3 regions of the Shewanella sp. 0m-6 genome follow, and region 3 is predicted to be linked to each of the others. Evidence: predicted binding sites of a transcription regulator. Region 3 holds the regulator's gene; each other region holds the start of a gene.

What was found. The regulator MetJ, encoded in region 3, represses methionine synthesis genes. The targets are predictions, from matches to a motif close to TAGACGTCTAGACGTCTA.
Region 1: the regulator MetJ is predicted to act here: its motif matches at 1,823-1,840, upstream of metH (methionine synthase).
Region 2: the regulator MetJ is predicted to act here: its motif matches at 2,936-2,953, upstream of metK (methionine adenosyltransferase).

What each region holds. Positions count from the first base shown of each region.
Region 1 covers NZ_JBRIMD010000003.1:185,691-190,988, forward strand. Annotated here, with positions in the region: gene metH (methionine synthase) at 1-1,667, opposite strand, end outside; gene ACVBJC_RS03555 (histidine phosphatase family protein) at 1,955-2,587, shown strand; cobalamin riboswitch at 2,915-3,069, shown strand; gene ACVBJC_RS03560 (ABC transporter ATP-binding protein) at 3,279-4,196, shown strand; gene ACVBJC_RS03565 (FecCD family ABC transporter permease) at 4,189-5,253, shown strand.
Region 2 covers NZ_JBRIMD010000028.1:48,259-53,556, reverse strand. Annotated here, with positions in the region: gene epd (erythrose-4-phosphate dehydrogenase) at 1-294, opposite strand, end outside; gene tkt (transketolase) at 510-2,501, opposite strand; gene metK (methionine adenosyltransferase) at 2,997-4,151, shown strand; gene ACVBJC_RS17275 (GNAT family N-acetyltransferase) at 4,635-5,099, shown strand.
Region 3 covers NZ_JBRIMD010000018.1:11,884-17,181, reverse strand. Annotated here, with positions in the region: gene ACVBJC_RS14060 (bifunctional aspartate kinase/homoserine dehydrogenase II) at 1-1,184, opposite strand, end outside; gene metB (cystathionine gamma-synthase) at 1,200-2,360, opposite strand; gene metJ (met regulon transcriptional regulator MetJ) at 2,571-2,885, shown strand; gene ACVBJC_RS14045 (sulfite exporter TauE/SafE family protein) at 3,069-3,800, shown strand; gene ACVBJC_RS14040 (conjugal transfer protein TraF) at 3,810-5,003, opposite strand; gene ACVBJC_RS14035 (LysR family transcriptional regulator) at 5,212-5,298, opposite strand, start outside.

The DNA of each region.
Region 1 (5,298 bases), on a different contig from region 3:
TAGTTATCGTGCTCTTCAATACCTGTGGCAATGGCAAAGATGTTGGGGTCAAAGATAATGTCTTCTGGCGGAAAACCGACTTTATCTACCAGCACGTTATAGGCGCGAGTACAAATCTCGATTTTACGCGCTTTGGTGTCGGCTTGGCCTTGTTCATCGAACGCCATGATAATTGCCGCAGCGCCGTAGCGTTTAACTAAGGTTGCTTGCTCGATGAATTTTTCTTCACCCTCTTTAAGCGAGATAGAGTTAACGATGCCTTTACCTTGAATGCATTTAAGGCCCGCTTCAATCACTTCCCACTTAGAGGAGTCGATCATAATCGGTACGCGCGAGATATCAGGCTCTGAGGCGATAAGGTTGAGGAATTTATGCATGGTTTCGGCACCATCAAGCATGCCTTCATCCATGTTGATATCGATTATCTGTGCGCCGCTTTCAACTTGCTCACGGGCAACCGACAGCGCTTCTTCATATTCGCCAGTTTTGATCAGGCGTAAAAACTTAGCCGATCCGGTTACGTTAGTGCGTTCACCGACGTTCAAAAATAGCGAATTTTTATCAATGGTCAGTGGCTCAAGCCCTGATAGACGACATGCAATTGGGATGTCGGGCTGTACGCGGGCCGGGTGCTTAATAACGGCTTGTCGGATAACGCGGATATGATCAGGCGTGGTACCACAGCATCCACCAATGATATTTAAAAAGCCCTCTTCGGCCCACTCTTCAATGATTTCCGCCATCTGCTCTGGAGTTTCATCGTAGCCACCAAATTCATTGGGTAGACCAGCATTTGGGTGCGCCGACACAAAGCATTCAGATATTTTTGACAGCTCTTCTACATATGGTCGAAGCTCTTTTGGTCCAAGGGCGCAGTTAAGGCCGATAGACAGAGGCTTAACGTGGCGCAGTGAGTTATAAAAAGCTTCGGTGGTTTGTCCGGTAAGGGTACGCCCTGAGGCGTCGGTAATCGTCCCCGAGATCATAATCGGTAGACGGAATTCTTGTTCATCAAACACGGTTTCAATCGCAAATAATGCCGCCTTTGCATTAAGCGTATCAAAAATGGTCTCGACCATAATGATGTCTGCGCCGCCAGCGATAAGTGCATTGATTGACTCAATGTAGGCTTCAACTAGCTCATCAAAGCTAACGTTACGAAAGCCGGGATCATTAACATCTGGACTAATGGAGCAAGTGCGATTGGTCGGGCCTAAAACACCAGCCACATAACATTGGCGACCCGTCTCTGCTTCAACTTCATTGGCGGCTTCGCGGGCAATGCGTGCGCCTGCTAAGTTGATCGCAGCTGAATGCTCCTGCATGTCGTAATCGGCCATGGCGATGCGGGTGGCATTAAAGGTGTTGGTCTCTATGATGTCAGAGCCGGCTAACAGGTAGTCTTTATGGATCTGCTTGATAGCATCGGCTTGGGTGAGCACCAACATGTCGTTGTTGCCCTTTACATCACAATGCCAGTCTTTGAACTGTTCACCACGAAAGTCATGTTCTTCAAATTTGCGATCTTGGATCATGGTGCCCATCGCGCCGTCGAGGATAAGGATCCCATCTTGAAGCTTTTGGGTAAGTACTGCTAAAACCTTGTCGGCAGAGTCTTGAGTATGTGCTACTGCGCTCAAGGCATGTGTTGGGGTACAAGTTGCCATAGATAATTCCTACCAGTTCGCAAATCGTTATTCTTGTAATACCAAGCAAAATAAGTCTCTGAATACTTAACTTACCTAGATCTGGTGTAAATCATGTCCGTTATTTTCAGTTAAGGTCGTTTATTATTAGTGACCTTTTATTTTGTTTGGACATTTATACGTATAGACGTCCATAATACGTGAGAGGCGATAAAAAGTGCAAGTGCTAAAGCATGATACTTTTTCAGCATTAAAAGCCAATGAATTTTAACTAAGTTGCTGATAAATAATGAAGGTCAACAGGTATAATGCAAACCACTAAGGTGATTTTACTTCGGCACGGCGAATGCGATGGTGGCAATATTTTACGCGGCCAAGTTGATGTTGCGTTAACTGAGCTTGGTCAGTTGCAGATGAAAAAGGCATTTTCCGCCTTATGCTTAACCGATTTGTCAGTCGATTTTACCGTTGGTTTTACTGTTAATAGTGTGATTAGTTCACCGCTTCAGCGCTGCGCCAACATCGCAGAGCAATTGGCTCGTGAGCATGATTTAGACTTTTCTATTGAAGCAGGTTTTAAAGAGCTGAACTTCGGCGATTGGGACGGACAAACCTTCGACGCGCTTTATCAAACTTGTGGCTCAGCGCTTGATAACTACTGGAAAAACCCTTGGTTGTTATCGCCGCCTCATGGCGAGTCTATGCAAGATTTTGAGGCGCGTATCGATAAAGCCTGGCAGGCGATGCTTGAGCTGCATCAAGGAAAGACGGTATTAGTGGTGACTCACGGTGGCGTAATACGTCATTTAATGAGTAAAGCTCTGGACGTCAGTCAGTGTGCGGGTTTTTACACCTCGCTTAAATTGCCTTACGCGGCCACGGTAGTGATTGATGTGCTGCACAATGATAATAAGCAGTTCATGACCCTAAATTGGCGGTAGAAGTTTAAAGAAGGACCTAGAACCTATGACCTAGGACCTAGGACCTAGGACCTAGAGCCTAGAGCTTAGAGCTTAGAGCCTAGAGCCTAGAACCTAGAACCTAGAACCTAGAACCTAGAACCTTTTTATCGTAGGTCGGGCTTTAGCCCGTCAATCTTGGTTTTATTTATAAAACAAAGGTGATATCAGCCTTGCTGGTATGATGCTAAACTGCGGCGTTAGCTTACTTGAGTGCTACTGTCTGCATTAAGGTTAGTGCTTAATACTCACGGGGATTGTCGCTGGGATAGTCTCGTTAGTATCAGCGCGACTAAGCTAATAATAAGTCAAACAAAATGAAAGCTAGGTGCTTAATCGCATAAAGGGAACCGGAGGCTGGCAGTTATTCGCCGCTTAGTCCGGACTGTACCCGCAACTGTAGGGAAGGTTAGCCATAGGGCTGTGCTTCCAAGTCAGATACCTGCCTAGCTTATGTTGTTCAGTACGTATGACTCAGTACGTGTTGATAATTAAAAGTGTATCCATATACACATAAACTCGTGCGGGCGACTCGAGGGAGACAATAAAATGAAGTTCCATGCTTGGTTGTTAGACCTAGACCTAGACCTAGATCGAGGCTTGCTAAAGGCCTGTTTATATGATGCTTGCTTATTCGATGCCCGTTTTTTCAAACAATGGGTAAATGGCTGCAATGGCTAATTCGCAATTAAAGCAGCAGATTCACGCTGAAGCTAAAACCCAAACAGTGCTGTCTGTTAACGACTTAGGCTGGCAACTGGATGGTAAAGCCATTTTGTCGGCAATCGACTTTAGCTTAGCTGAAGGTAAGATGCTGGGTATTATAGGGCCTAACGGCGCAGGGAAATCCAGTCTACTGCGCTGCTTATATCGCTTCATTAAGCCAACAACGGGTTGTATTAACTTGTTTGGGCAAGATATTAGCGCGCTATCGGCTAAAGCTTTTGCCCAGCAAATCGCCGTGGTACTGCAAGACACCCCCCATCATTTCGAGATGACCACTGCGCAACTTATCGGCCTAGGTTTAACGCCTCATAAAAGTGCCTTTGATTTTACTAGCCGCAGCGATCGCGTTGTGATCGCACAAGCACTTGAAAAAGTAGGTCTTGAAGATAAAGCCAATCAAGCCTATGAGAGCTTATCGGGCGGTGAAAAGCAGCGTGCCTTGATTGCTCGCGCCATTGCGCAGCGCCCTAAACTACTTATTCTCGATGAGCCGACAAATCACTTAGATATTCGTTATCAGATCCAAACCTTAGAGCTACTGCGCAGTCTCAATATCACCGTTATCACCTCTATTCATGATCTTAACCTTGCCAGTGCACTGTGTGATGAACTCCTCCTGCTTGATAAGGGCCGTGCTATAGCCAATGGTTCACCTAAGATGGTACTCACTGAGCAGCGCATCGCTGAAGTGTTTGATGTGTGCTGTGAAATCAAGCCTCATCCTCAGCATGGTAATCCGCTTATCTGTTATTTCTATGGTTACGAGGGCGTGTCGGCAAGTGGTGAGAAAACCGCCGCGGATATAAAGGCGTCAGTTCAAGCTGAAGCTTTCGTTCAAATAAAAGCGAGAGGTACAGATGTTTAAGGTGAGTAAGGCCTCAATCGCGAGTCTGCCGTTAGCCATTAATTGTCGTCGCCGAACTGAGCATCTCGTTCTGCTTATACTCACTTTGGTGGCGCTAATCACCCCATTTGCTGCCACCAGTTTTGGTGCTGCCAGTATTAGTACCTTAGATGTGCTAAATGTGTTTAGCCACAAGCTGTTTAGTATCGGCGATCCTGTTGGCGTAAAAGAGCGCATTATTTGGGAGCTACGTTTACCGCGAGTCTTATTAGCATTTATTGCTGGGGCTGGACTGTCGATAGCGGGCAGTGTGCTGCAAACTGTGACGCGAAATCCGCTGGCAGATCCTTATCTATTTGGGATCTCATCGGGCGCCTCTTTTGGCGCTGTAGTGGCGTTAACCCTCTTTAGCCAAAGCATGCTTTGGCTCAGTCTGCCGGTTGGCGCATTTATCGGTGCCAGCTTATCGGTATTGCTGGTATTGAGCTTATGTGGCCGTAACCTAAGCACCCAGGTTGAGCGCATGTTGCTTTCTGGCGTGGCAACCTCGTTTATGTTTGGCGCACTCGCCAGTTTGATGTTGTACTTTTCCAGTCCACAAGCTGCTGCATCGGTACTGTTTTGGACCTTAGGCAGCTTTGCTAAAGCCAGCTGGCAAGGCTTGTGGCTACCAGCTTCGGTGGTATTGCTATCTCTGCTAATTATCTTACTGAATAAGCGCCAAATAGTGGCGATGCGCGCCGGTGATGAAACCGCCCATACCCTAGGAATTAACGTCGCTCGTTTGCGTTTATCTATGCTGCTTATCTGCTCACTTATCACAGCTATATTAGTCGCTAATTGCGGTGGCATCGGCTTTATAGGCTTGATGGTGCCACATACGGTGCGCTTGCTTTTCCCTGGGCGATTCCCATTGCTATTAACGGCACTCGTCGGCGGATTATTTATGGTTTGGGTCGATGTATTAGCGCGAACCTTATTGAGTTATCAAGAGCTGCCAGTGGGGATTATTACCTCGGTGATGGGCAGTATTTTCTTTTTGTTTATTTTAGGCGGCCGTCGTGCCAAACGTATTTAACAATTAATGTTGAGTAAGCACCTAAGTTGAGTGGTCTAGGGGACT
Region 2 (5,298 bases), on a different contig from region 3:
CGCTTCATAAACAATATCAATATCCAGTTCTTTCCAGGGCAGATTTTCAGGATTAGGTTCATGCAGCAATTTAATGGCGTCGTCACCAATAATCATATGCTGATTATCAAGTGACACTTGGGTGTGGAAGCGCCCGTGGGTGGTGTCGTACTGAGTTAAATGAAGCATCGCTTCAGGTTTGGCCAACTCATTAATCGCCACTATCTGAATGCGGTCACGTTTGGCAGATTCATACACTGCACGAAGAATTGAACGACCGATACGGCCATAACCATTGATAGCGACTCTGATCATGTAAGCTTTCTATTTCCTTTAACAGCTTAATTATTGATACGACAACGGCCTACCTCAATAGGTAAGCCGTTGTATCATAAATGCTTAAAGTAAAAAATACGTAAACAATTATTCTGTATCATAGAGCAAATTATTGATGCAATACACTGATTAATCTTTCGACTCGCGCCTAGGTTAACCGCCCATTGCATCATTAGCTCTGACACGTTAGCTGATTATAGTCCGTTAACGGTTGCTACAACGTTTTCAACAGTAAAGCCAAAGTACTTCAACAAGTCGCCACCAGGAGCAGACTCACCGAAGGTGCTCATGCCCACAACTGCGCCGCCAAAGCCAACATACTTGTGCCAGAAATCAACGTGAGCCGCTTCAATCGCAACACGCTTAGTCACAGAGGCTGGTAGTACAGACTCTTTATAAGCCGCATCTTGCTTATCGAACTCGTTAGTTGACGGCATAGACACAACGCGAACCTTTTGGCCTTGCTCAGTCAGTACTTTTGCAGAATCTAGTGCTAGCTGAACTTCAGAGCCAGTAGCAATAAGGATTAGGTCTGGCGTACCAGCGCAATCACTTAGTACATAACCACCTTTAACAACGTTTGCTAACTGCTCAGCGCTACGTGCTTGAGCTGGTAGGTTTTGACGGCTGAAGATTAGCGATGTTGGCGCGTTACGGCGCTCGATTGCATTCTTCCAAGAAACCGCAGTTTCAGCCGCATCACATGGACGCCATACCGTCATGTTTGGTGTCATACGTAGGTTTGCAAGCTGTTCAACTGGCTGGTGAGTTGGACCATCTTCACCTTGACCGATAGAGTCATGGGTATAAACGAAGATGTTCTGAATGCCCATCAATGCAGACATACGTACAGCGTTACGTGCGTATTCCATAAACATCATGAACGTTGCGCCGTAGTTGATGAAACCACCGTGTAGAGAAGCACCGTTCATGATACCGCTCATGCCGAATTCACGTACACCGTAATAGATGTAGTTACCGGCTGGATCGTCTTGAATACCTTTAGAGCCTGACCAAAGCGTTAGGTTAGAACCGGCTAGATCTGCAGAGCCACCTAGCATTTCAGGTAGGATAGCGCCAAATGCACCAATAGCATTTTGTGATGCTTTACGGCTAGCAATGCCTTCTGCTTTATCTTGACACTCTTGAACGAAAGCTTGTGCTTTTTCTTCAAAGTCAGCAGGTAGGTCGCCAGAAATAACACGACGCTTGTATTCAGCCGCCAATTCTGGGAATGCTGCTTCATATGCTGCGAACTTATCGTTCCAGTTAGCTTCGTTAGCTTGACCCGCTTCTTTAGCATCCCAACCCGCGTAAACGTTTTCTGGGATTTCAAATGCACCGTGGTTCCAGCCAAGGAATTCACGAGCCGCTGCGATTTCAGCATCACCTAGTGGTGCGCCGTGACAGTCGTGGCTGCCAGACTTGTTTGGTGAACCAAAACCGATAGTCGTTTTACAGCAGATCATGGTTGGCTTGTCTGTAACAGACTTAGCTTCTTCGATAGCTGCGCGGATTGCGTCGCTGTCGTGTCCGTCTACGTTTGCAATAACATGCCAGCCGTAAGACTCAAAACGCTTAGGCGTATCGTCAGTGAACCAGCCTTCTACGTGACCATCGATAGAGATACCGTTGTCATCCCAGAACGCGACTAGCTTGCCCAAACCTAATGTGCCGGCTAGTGAACATGCTTCATGAGAGATACCTTCCATCAAACAGCCATCACCTAGGAAGCAGTATGTGAAGTGATCAACGATGTCATGACCTGGCTGGTTGAACTGTGCAGCCAGTGTCTTTTCAGCAATCGCCATACCCACAGCGTTGCTGATACCAGCGCCTAGTGGGCCCGTTGTCGTTTCAACACCGGGTGTGTAACCGTATTCTGGGTGACCTGGTGTTTTAGAGTGAAGCTGACGGAAGTTTTTCAACTCTTCGATAGGTAATGCATAACCTGTAAGGTGCAGCAAAGAGTAAATAAGCATAGAGCCGTGGCCGTTAGAAAGGATAAAGCGGTCACGATCAACCCAGTCTGGGTTGTTTGGGTTGTGCTTTAGGAAATCGTTCCATAGCACTTCAGCAATATCAGCCATCCCCATTGGTGCACCTGGGTGACCAGAATTGGCTTTTTGAACAGCATCCATGGTCAATGCGCGGATTGCGTTTGCGAGTTCTTTACGAGATGACATGCTCTCTCCTGCTTCGTTTTGAGGTATTGAGGCTTAGATTGAGAAAAGGGCCACAAATTTGTATTTGCTTTTCCCTTCCCTACAGCAAATTTTGGAGCCATATTTTCGCCTACTCGCCAGTAGGACGCAAATTTAATTCACCCAGAATGAAAAATATTGGCACTTTTAAGTGAGATGAATGAAGCTTGAGCAAATTAATGCCATCAAATAATAGCTTTTTTCTATTTCAGCGGTGAGTTTTTGGCAAAAATGGGCAAATTATTGATCATTCCTAAATCAGAACGCTGCGCATAAAACAGTAAAAATCACCTTTACTTACATAGATCTAATGTAAATCAAAAACCCTATTAAATATCCATCTAGCAAATAAAATGCGCGCGTGACTGCACAAAATTTAGTGAAAGGGGTGTCATCAACTCTGTTTTACACTAGAATAGCCGTCTAGATGTAGATACTTCTACACATTCAAATTGTTTAAAGACGAGATTTTCCATCATGGCAAAGCACTTGTTTACCTCTGAGTCGGTCTCAGAAGGTCATCCAGATAAAATCGCCGATCAGATTTCTGATGCGGTACTAGACGCAATTTTGGCGCAAGATCCAAAAGCTCGTGTAGCATGCGAAACTTATGTCAAAACTGGCATGGTTATGGTTGGCGGCGAAGTTACCACTTCAGCTTGGGTTGATATCGAAGAGATCACCCGTAAGACTGTACGTGACATTGGCTACACTCACTCAGATATGGGTTTTGATGCCGACTCTTGCGCTATCCTAAACGTAATTGGTAAGCAGTCTCCAGACATCAACCAAGGTGTTGACCGTGCTGACCCTAAAGAGCAAGGTGCTGGTGACCAAGGTTTAATGTTTGGCTATGCCAACAACGAAACCGACGTACTCATGCCTGCGCCTATTACTTATTCGCACAAGCTAGTTAAGCGTCAGTCTGAAGTACGTAAAGACAAGACACTTCCATGGTTACGTCCTGATGCGAAAAGTCAGGTTACTTTTGCTTATAACTCAGATGGCAGCATTGCTGGTATCGATGCAGTTGTTCTATCTACGCAGCACAGCGAAGATGTGACTCAAGCAGACCTCATTGAAGGTGTAATGGAAACCATCATCAAGCCAGTATTACCGGCTAAGTGGTTATCTAAAGACACTAAATACTTCATCAACCCAACTGGCCGTTTCGTTATCGGTGGTCCAGTAGGTGATTGTGGTCTAACGGGTCGTAAGATCATCGTTGACACATACGGTGGTATGGCTCGTCACGGTGGTGGTGCTTTCTCTGGTAAAGACCCATCAAAAGTTGACCGTAGTGCAGCATACGCAGCACGTTACGTTGCTAAGAACATCGTTGCAGCAGGTCTTGCAGACCGTTGTGAGCTTCAAGTGTCTTACGCTATTGGTGTTGCAGAGCCAACGTCAATCAGCATCGAAACATTTGGCACTGCTAAAGTTGGCGAAGAGCTATTGATTGACCTAGTACGTCGTCACTTCGACCTACGCCCATACGGTCTAACAGAGATGTTAAACCTAGCTCGCCCAATCTACCAAGCGACGGCTGCATATGGTCACTTTGGTCGTAACGAGTTCCCATGGGAAGCTACTGACAAAGTTGACGCACTACGCGCTGACGCAGGTCTTTAATCGTTATCGATTAAATCGGCGTTGCTGGTTCAACGCCAATGAAAAACCGCCACTTGGCGGTTTTTTTATGTCTGGAACATTTATGCCGATTTACCATGGATGACTTTTTCAAAATAGTAAATCGTCGTTGTGTCTGGAACATTTATGACGATTTGCCAAGGATGATTTCTAGCTTGGTTAGATATATGGAACCAAGTAAATAACTTTATCTATTGTGGTTCCAACTGCCTGCGGCAAGCTTATGTGCAGATACTGCTTAGGCTCGCTACAAGCACGTCCCTGTGAGCTCAACGAAAACATCCCTGTTTTCGATGGCCTAATCCGCATCTACACTAGGTTTCAGACGCAACCATTTCGCTCCTTAGTACTGATTAAGAATAATTCGATTATTCCAGTCATCTACAACTAGCTGTAACTCCACTTTGGTGCGACAATTTAACTTTCAGAAATAGACTCAAAACCATTTTGTTTATGACAACGGCAATGAATACAAAGCTGCAATTAACTTGGTTAGCGCCTGATGAGCGTATCGAGGTGAAGAAGTTCTACCGCCAGCATATGCCTTACGCACGCTTGTTGCAGAAAGAGTCTATCTGCGTGTTAACGCAAACTAACTCTAGCCTTGATAATTATGGGGGAATCACTTCCTCCAAGATAGTCGCTAGTGCGCGTATTCGGCCTATTGGTCAGTTAGCAATTTTAACCGGCATGTTGGTGCACCCAGATTTTCGCGGCCAAGGTGTGGGTCATCAATTGATGGATGAACTTGCATCCGTTATCAATAACGACAAGACCTATATTTTTGCCTTAGCGCATTTAGAAGGGTTTTACGCGAAACATGGGTTTAGCGCTGTGTCATCAGCGCCGAATGATATTCAGCAGTTGTTTCTCAAATATCAGAGTTCTGATAAGGAACTTGTTTTAATGGGTATTGTTCCCACAGACTAGTGGGGATGAGGCCTTACGGCCTTTGACGCAATCAAGCTACGCTTGATAAACATCGTGGCGCTTCGCCCACACCAGATTTTTAAGGCATCAGGCTGCGCCTGACCAAAGTCGTGAGCTTCCAGCTCACACACGGCCAAGAAGGGATCTACAGCAATCCGCTCAAAAAAAATTTGACATTATTGCCCACCACCATGTTTAA
Region 3 (5,298 bases):
AATCCACGACGGTAAAGGTTTGCATCGGCGCTGACTAACGCAACTAGGCCTAAGTCTTCGGTGATCTTAATATTACTCACAGCTAATGCTTCACGATTAACATCAAGCAAAGCTAACACTTGCTTCTGGTTTTCAAGCGTTACGGTCAACTCAATTCGGTTTTGCCCAAGCTCCCAATGAGCAAGTGGGCTCAAGCCTGTTTCTTCAAGCAAGGCGATAAACTGTTTAAAATCGCTCTTCAGCTCAAGATTAAACAAGGCAACGCTACTTAAGTTTGTCACCACTGGCGCACTTGCCGAAGAACTCTTAGGTGCAATCAAGGTAAAGTCTGTGTGGGAGGCGTAACTTGAACGCACAGCCAGACTCACTTGGGTATCAAATAGTGGCTGCAAAGTACGATTATGCAGTACCGGTGAGCCTAAATGGGCTAAACGGTTTGCCTCAGCAAGTGAAAGACTACTCAGCAACTTTGCATCGTTGATCTTATTCGGATCGGCGTTAAATACCCCTTCAACGTCGGTCCAAATCGTGACCCGCTCAATATCCGCTAAGCTAGCAATCAAGGTGGCACTAAAATCAGAACCATTACGCCCTAACAGTAAGGTATCACCACGCTCATTAGCGCAGATAAACCCCGTAATAATTAGCCGCTCATTTGGGTGTGCTTCGGTCATCAGATGCACACGCTCGCGAGACTCTTGCAAGCGAATTTGCGGCACTGCGCCCTCATCAGCAATCAGTAAGGTGCGAGCATCGACATCCGACGCCGCAACCCCTGACTCGCGCAGCAATGCAGCTAATAGGCGCGCTGACCAACGCTCACCAAAGCTGACTACCTGGCTGCTCTGATAGTCATTAATTGACTCTATCGACAATAGACTGATCAGCTGAGATTTATCGGTAGATAAACGCTCTCTTAAAGAACGTGCCTGCTCATTTGAGAGCAATTGCTCAATCAAATTTTGCTGAAAGCTAATGAGTGTCTGCAGCTCTTCTTGCCACAACTGTTTAGTGCTACTTAATTCGAGCAACTTATACAGGAAATTAGTACTTTTACCGGCAGCTGACACCACAACTAAATCGTCGCTGTGGCCATGCGTCAGCAAAATATGAGCAACGCGACGGTAACAGTCTGCATCCGCTAGACTTGAGCCACCAAATTTATGTAAGTGACAGCGTGCCATCGTATACCCCTTTAATTAACAAGCGGCTGCAGCATTAAGCGCAGCTTCAATATCGGCAACAAGATCGTCAGCATCTTCGATACCAACAGAAAGACGGATAAGCGTATCTTTTACGCCAGCTTCAGCGCGAGCCTCTGGCTCCATCGCCCTATGTGTCATGGTCGCAGGAACGGCCACTAAACTTTCAACGCCGCCAAGACTTTCTGCAACTGAAAAATAATTTAGATTTTTTAAGAACTCCACCAACTGGGGCTCCCCACCTTGGAGCTCAAAGCTCAACATGGCGCCAAAACCTTTTTGCTGCTTGGCCGCAATCTCATGCCCCGGGTGATCTTTAAGCCCTGGGTAATAAATTTTGGATACAGCTTTATGATTGACTAGGGTATCAAGAATTCGTTGCGCATTCGCCTGATGTTCGCGAATTCGTACTGCAAGTGTGCGAATTCCGCGCAAAGTGAGATAACTATCAAATGCTGAACCCGTTAGCCCTAATGTATTTGACCACCAATGCAGCAACTCTCCGACTTCAGGATCTTTAGCCACAACAGCGCCGCCCACCACATCACTATGACCATTAATATATTTTGTCGTAGAATGGATCACGATATCGGCGCCAAGTAATAACGGCTGTTGCAAAATAGGTGACAGAAAAGTGTTATCGACGACGACTAACGCGCCGACTTCATGGCTAGCCGAACTGATAGCTTCAATATCGACCACGCGAAGTAAGGGGTTCGACGGTGTTTCTAACCATACCATCTTAGGTTTTTGCGCTATCGCCTGATTAAGTGCCTGTGAGTCAGTCTGATCCACTACTAGCAACTTAAACTGACCTTTCTTGGCAAGGTTAGTAAATAAACGGTAACTGCCGCCATAACAGTCATGTGGCACGACAAGTAAATCATCTGGCCCGAGTAGATTTGTCGCCAAGGTGATTGCCGCCATACCAGTGCAAGTCACCACTCCCGTCGCACCTTTTTCAAGTTCGGCAATCGCATCGCCAAGAATGGAGCGAGTTGGGTTACCCGAGCGGCTATAATCGAAGTCTCTTGGATTTTTATGACCATCAAAAGAGTAGTTAGTTGACAGGTATATTGGCGGTACAACAGCGCCATGTTGGCTATCGGACTCAATGCCTTGACGCACTGCCGCGGTGGCAAGTTTACGCTCGGTCATGTACTACTCCTTAGTTACTGATTTTCTTATTAGAGATGTCTGGACGTCTAAATGTACCTAAGCACATCCTCCTCGTCAACCACTTTAGACGTTTAGACGTCCATGCATATAGAAATCTATTTGCATTTATCATAAATAAGAGGCAATAATTTGACTGCACAATTTAAAGGGTTAAAATCTGCCCCGAATTTTGAAATTACAGGTGAGTCAATGACTGAGTGGAATGGCGATTATATCAGCCCATATGCTGAACACGGCAAAAAGAATGAACAAGTGAAAAAAATTACTGTGTCCATTCCTTTGAAAGTACTTAAAGTACTTACCGATGAACGCACACGCCGCCAGGTGAATAACTTGCGTCACGCCACAAACAGTGAACTGTTGTGCGAAGCATTCCTGCATGCATACACAGGCCAGCCACTGCCAAACGATGCCGATCTAACTAAAGATAAACCCGACAGCATGCCTGCTGAGGTTAAACGTCTAATGGATGAAATGGGCATTGAGTGGGAAGAACTTGAATAATCTTCATTGATTATCGACAAACATGATCTCCAGATAAGGACTGCTTAGCAGTCCTTATCTGCTTCTATACCACTATAAACGTGTAGCCGACTGATAGTTTGCCTGTAAATCGATTCACGCCATCGTCACTGATAGGCCAACCTTTATTCGTTCCCATATAAGCCGTCTTGGCTGGATAAACAGATGATCGAACCCATTACATTACTACTTGCCTCACTGATTATCTTTTGTGGCGCACTAACCCAAAGTCTTATCGGCTTTGGCCTAGCCGTCGTTGCAAGCCCCTTGCTGTATATCGTCGATCCGAGCCTAGTACCTGCACCTGTTATCATGATGGGATTCTCTATTGCACTGCTGACCCTATTTAGAGAGCGAGGTCAGCTTGAGTTTAATGGCCTGCAATATGCACTCTTAGGTCGTATTCCTGGCGGCATACTCGGCGCGACGTTGATTTTAATTGCGCCGCAACCGATTTTAGGTCTGGCGATAGCCGCGATTGTGGCATTGGCGGTTGGTTTAAGCTTGATGAAATTTAGCATTCCAGTAAATCGATTTAGCTTATTTATCGCAGGCATTTTATCCGGTATTTTTGGCAACATAGCCGCAATTGGTGGGCCGCCTCTTGCCATCTTGCTTTCCGGTAAAGATGCAGGCCAATTTCGCGCCGCCTTATCGGCCTTCTTTATCTTCAGCTCGATGATTGCTTTGATCATTTTGGCATTTGCAGGCTTGCTGACCTTGCATCACTTTTATATCTCTTTAATGCTATTACCCTCTGTGATTTTGGGATATATCGTGGCAGGGCGATTAGTAGGACGAGTCGACAAACAAAAAACCAGAGCGTTAACTCTGGCTTTATGTGGCGGCAGTGCGCTTATCCTAACCATTAAATCAACGATAGAGTTAATGGGTTAGCGTTACTCGTTAGAAATGGTAGGAGGTTTGCAGCACGCCTCCTACCGCATTGTCATCACCAAACATACCGGTGAAGTCTAAGAAAAACGAATCACCGAAGGCAAAGCCTGAACCCAATGAATAGAGATTAGCTGTAGAGTCTTTCATATCATGGCGATAACCCACTCGTAGCGACATCCAATCAAAGGCTCTAACTTCCCCCCCTAAGCGCCAATATTGAGTACCATCGAGCTCTTTAAACTTCTTATTTTCAATCAGATCGATATCTGTGGTTACCGATAAAATACCCCAGTCATAAACCACTCCAGCGGTTACTAAGGGCTCTACGCGGTAGGTAAACTTTTGCCCTTCAACTTCTATGGTATCCACATCCTGGCTAATCAAGTTTCTCCCCGACAGACCTAGCGTCAGCCCTTCAAATGGTTGCAAGGCGACACCGATATCGAGGTTAAAGTTAGTCTCATCATTACGGTACTTAACGTCGTCAAAATCACTGGCATCAAAGTTATTCGCATTGGCAATATAGTTATAGGTGTCAACGCGCTGAAACTTTGGCGATATACCCACTGCAATCGGCATATTGACGATAGAAAGTGGAAAACTCAATGCAATACCTAAATCTGATACTGCGCCGCCTACTACTTGCCCTTGAGAGTCTAAATCAGAAATTTGTGGTGGATTATTAGGATCTAAATTATTGAGGGTATTGATATCTGACTGCGCGATATTAGCAACGCCGACGGCGTTGACATAAGTCTTATAGAAGATTGCCATCGGCATTCTTTGATGTGGAATGGCCACGCTGAAACCAAGCCCTGCACTCGCATAGGCTGAAGTGCCCTTTAACGACTCTAAATCAGCTACTAAATCATCACGAAATTGATTAATATCACCACTATTGCCAGTATCAATCGCATCAGCTAAGCCATCGTATGAGTCAATCAGCGAATCAAACTTATCTATCATGTCATCGCTATCAGCCATATCGATTCCAAGAACAGGCATCAGCAGTACTGCAGAATTGTCTTTATGCGCATTAATCGCGAGTAAGGCAGGATTAACAAAAGCCGCCCCCTCTTTATTTGAAGCTGCAACGCCCGCTCCCCCCATAGCATCGCTTCGAGCCTCATAATATTCTTGCCCTGCATGGGCTGAAAAGCAATGTAACAAGGCACAAGCTAGTGCTATTTTCTTTAGGTTCATCCATTCCACCTTTTAATGTCCTTAACGCTCTAAGCAGCAATACGACTCAAATCGAAAAAAGGTTATTTTTGTTCTTAAGATATTCTAAGACAAAATCGACTAAAATGGATGATAAATTTAACTTTAAATAAACATTTATATAGCAAAATGTTTGCCACCCCAATCATCAGTAACAAACCGATTAAAGGGGGCTCAACCTTATTTCAATTCAATTTTTTGGCAACGCCACATATTCCATAAAGTGCTGTGTAGTGAAATCAATAAACTGCCTTAATCGAGCTGGTTGAAACTGATC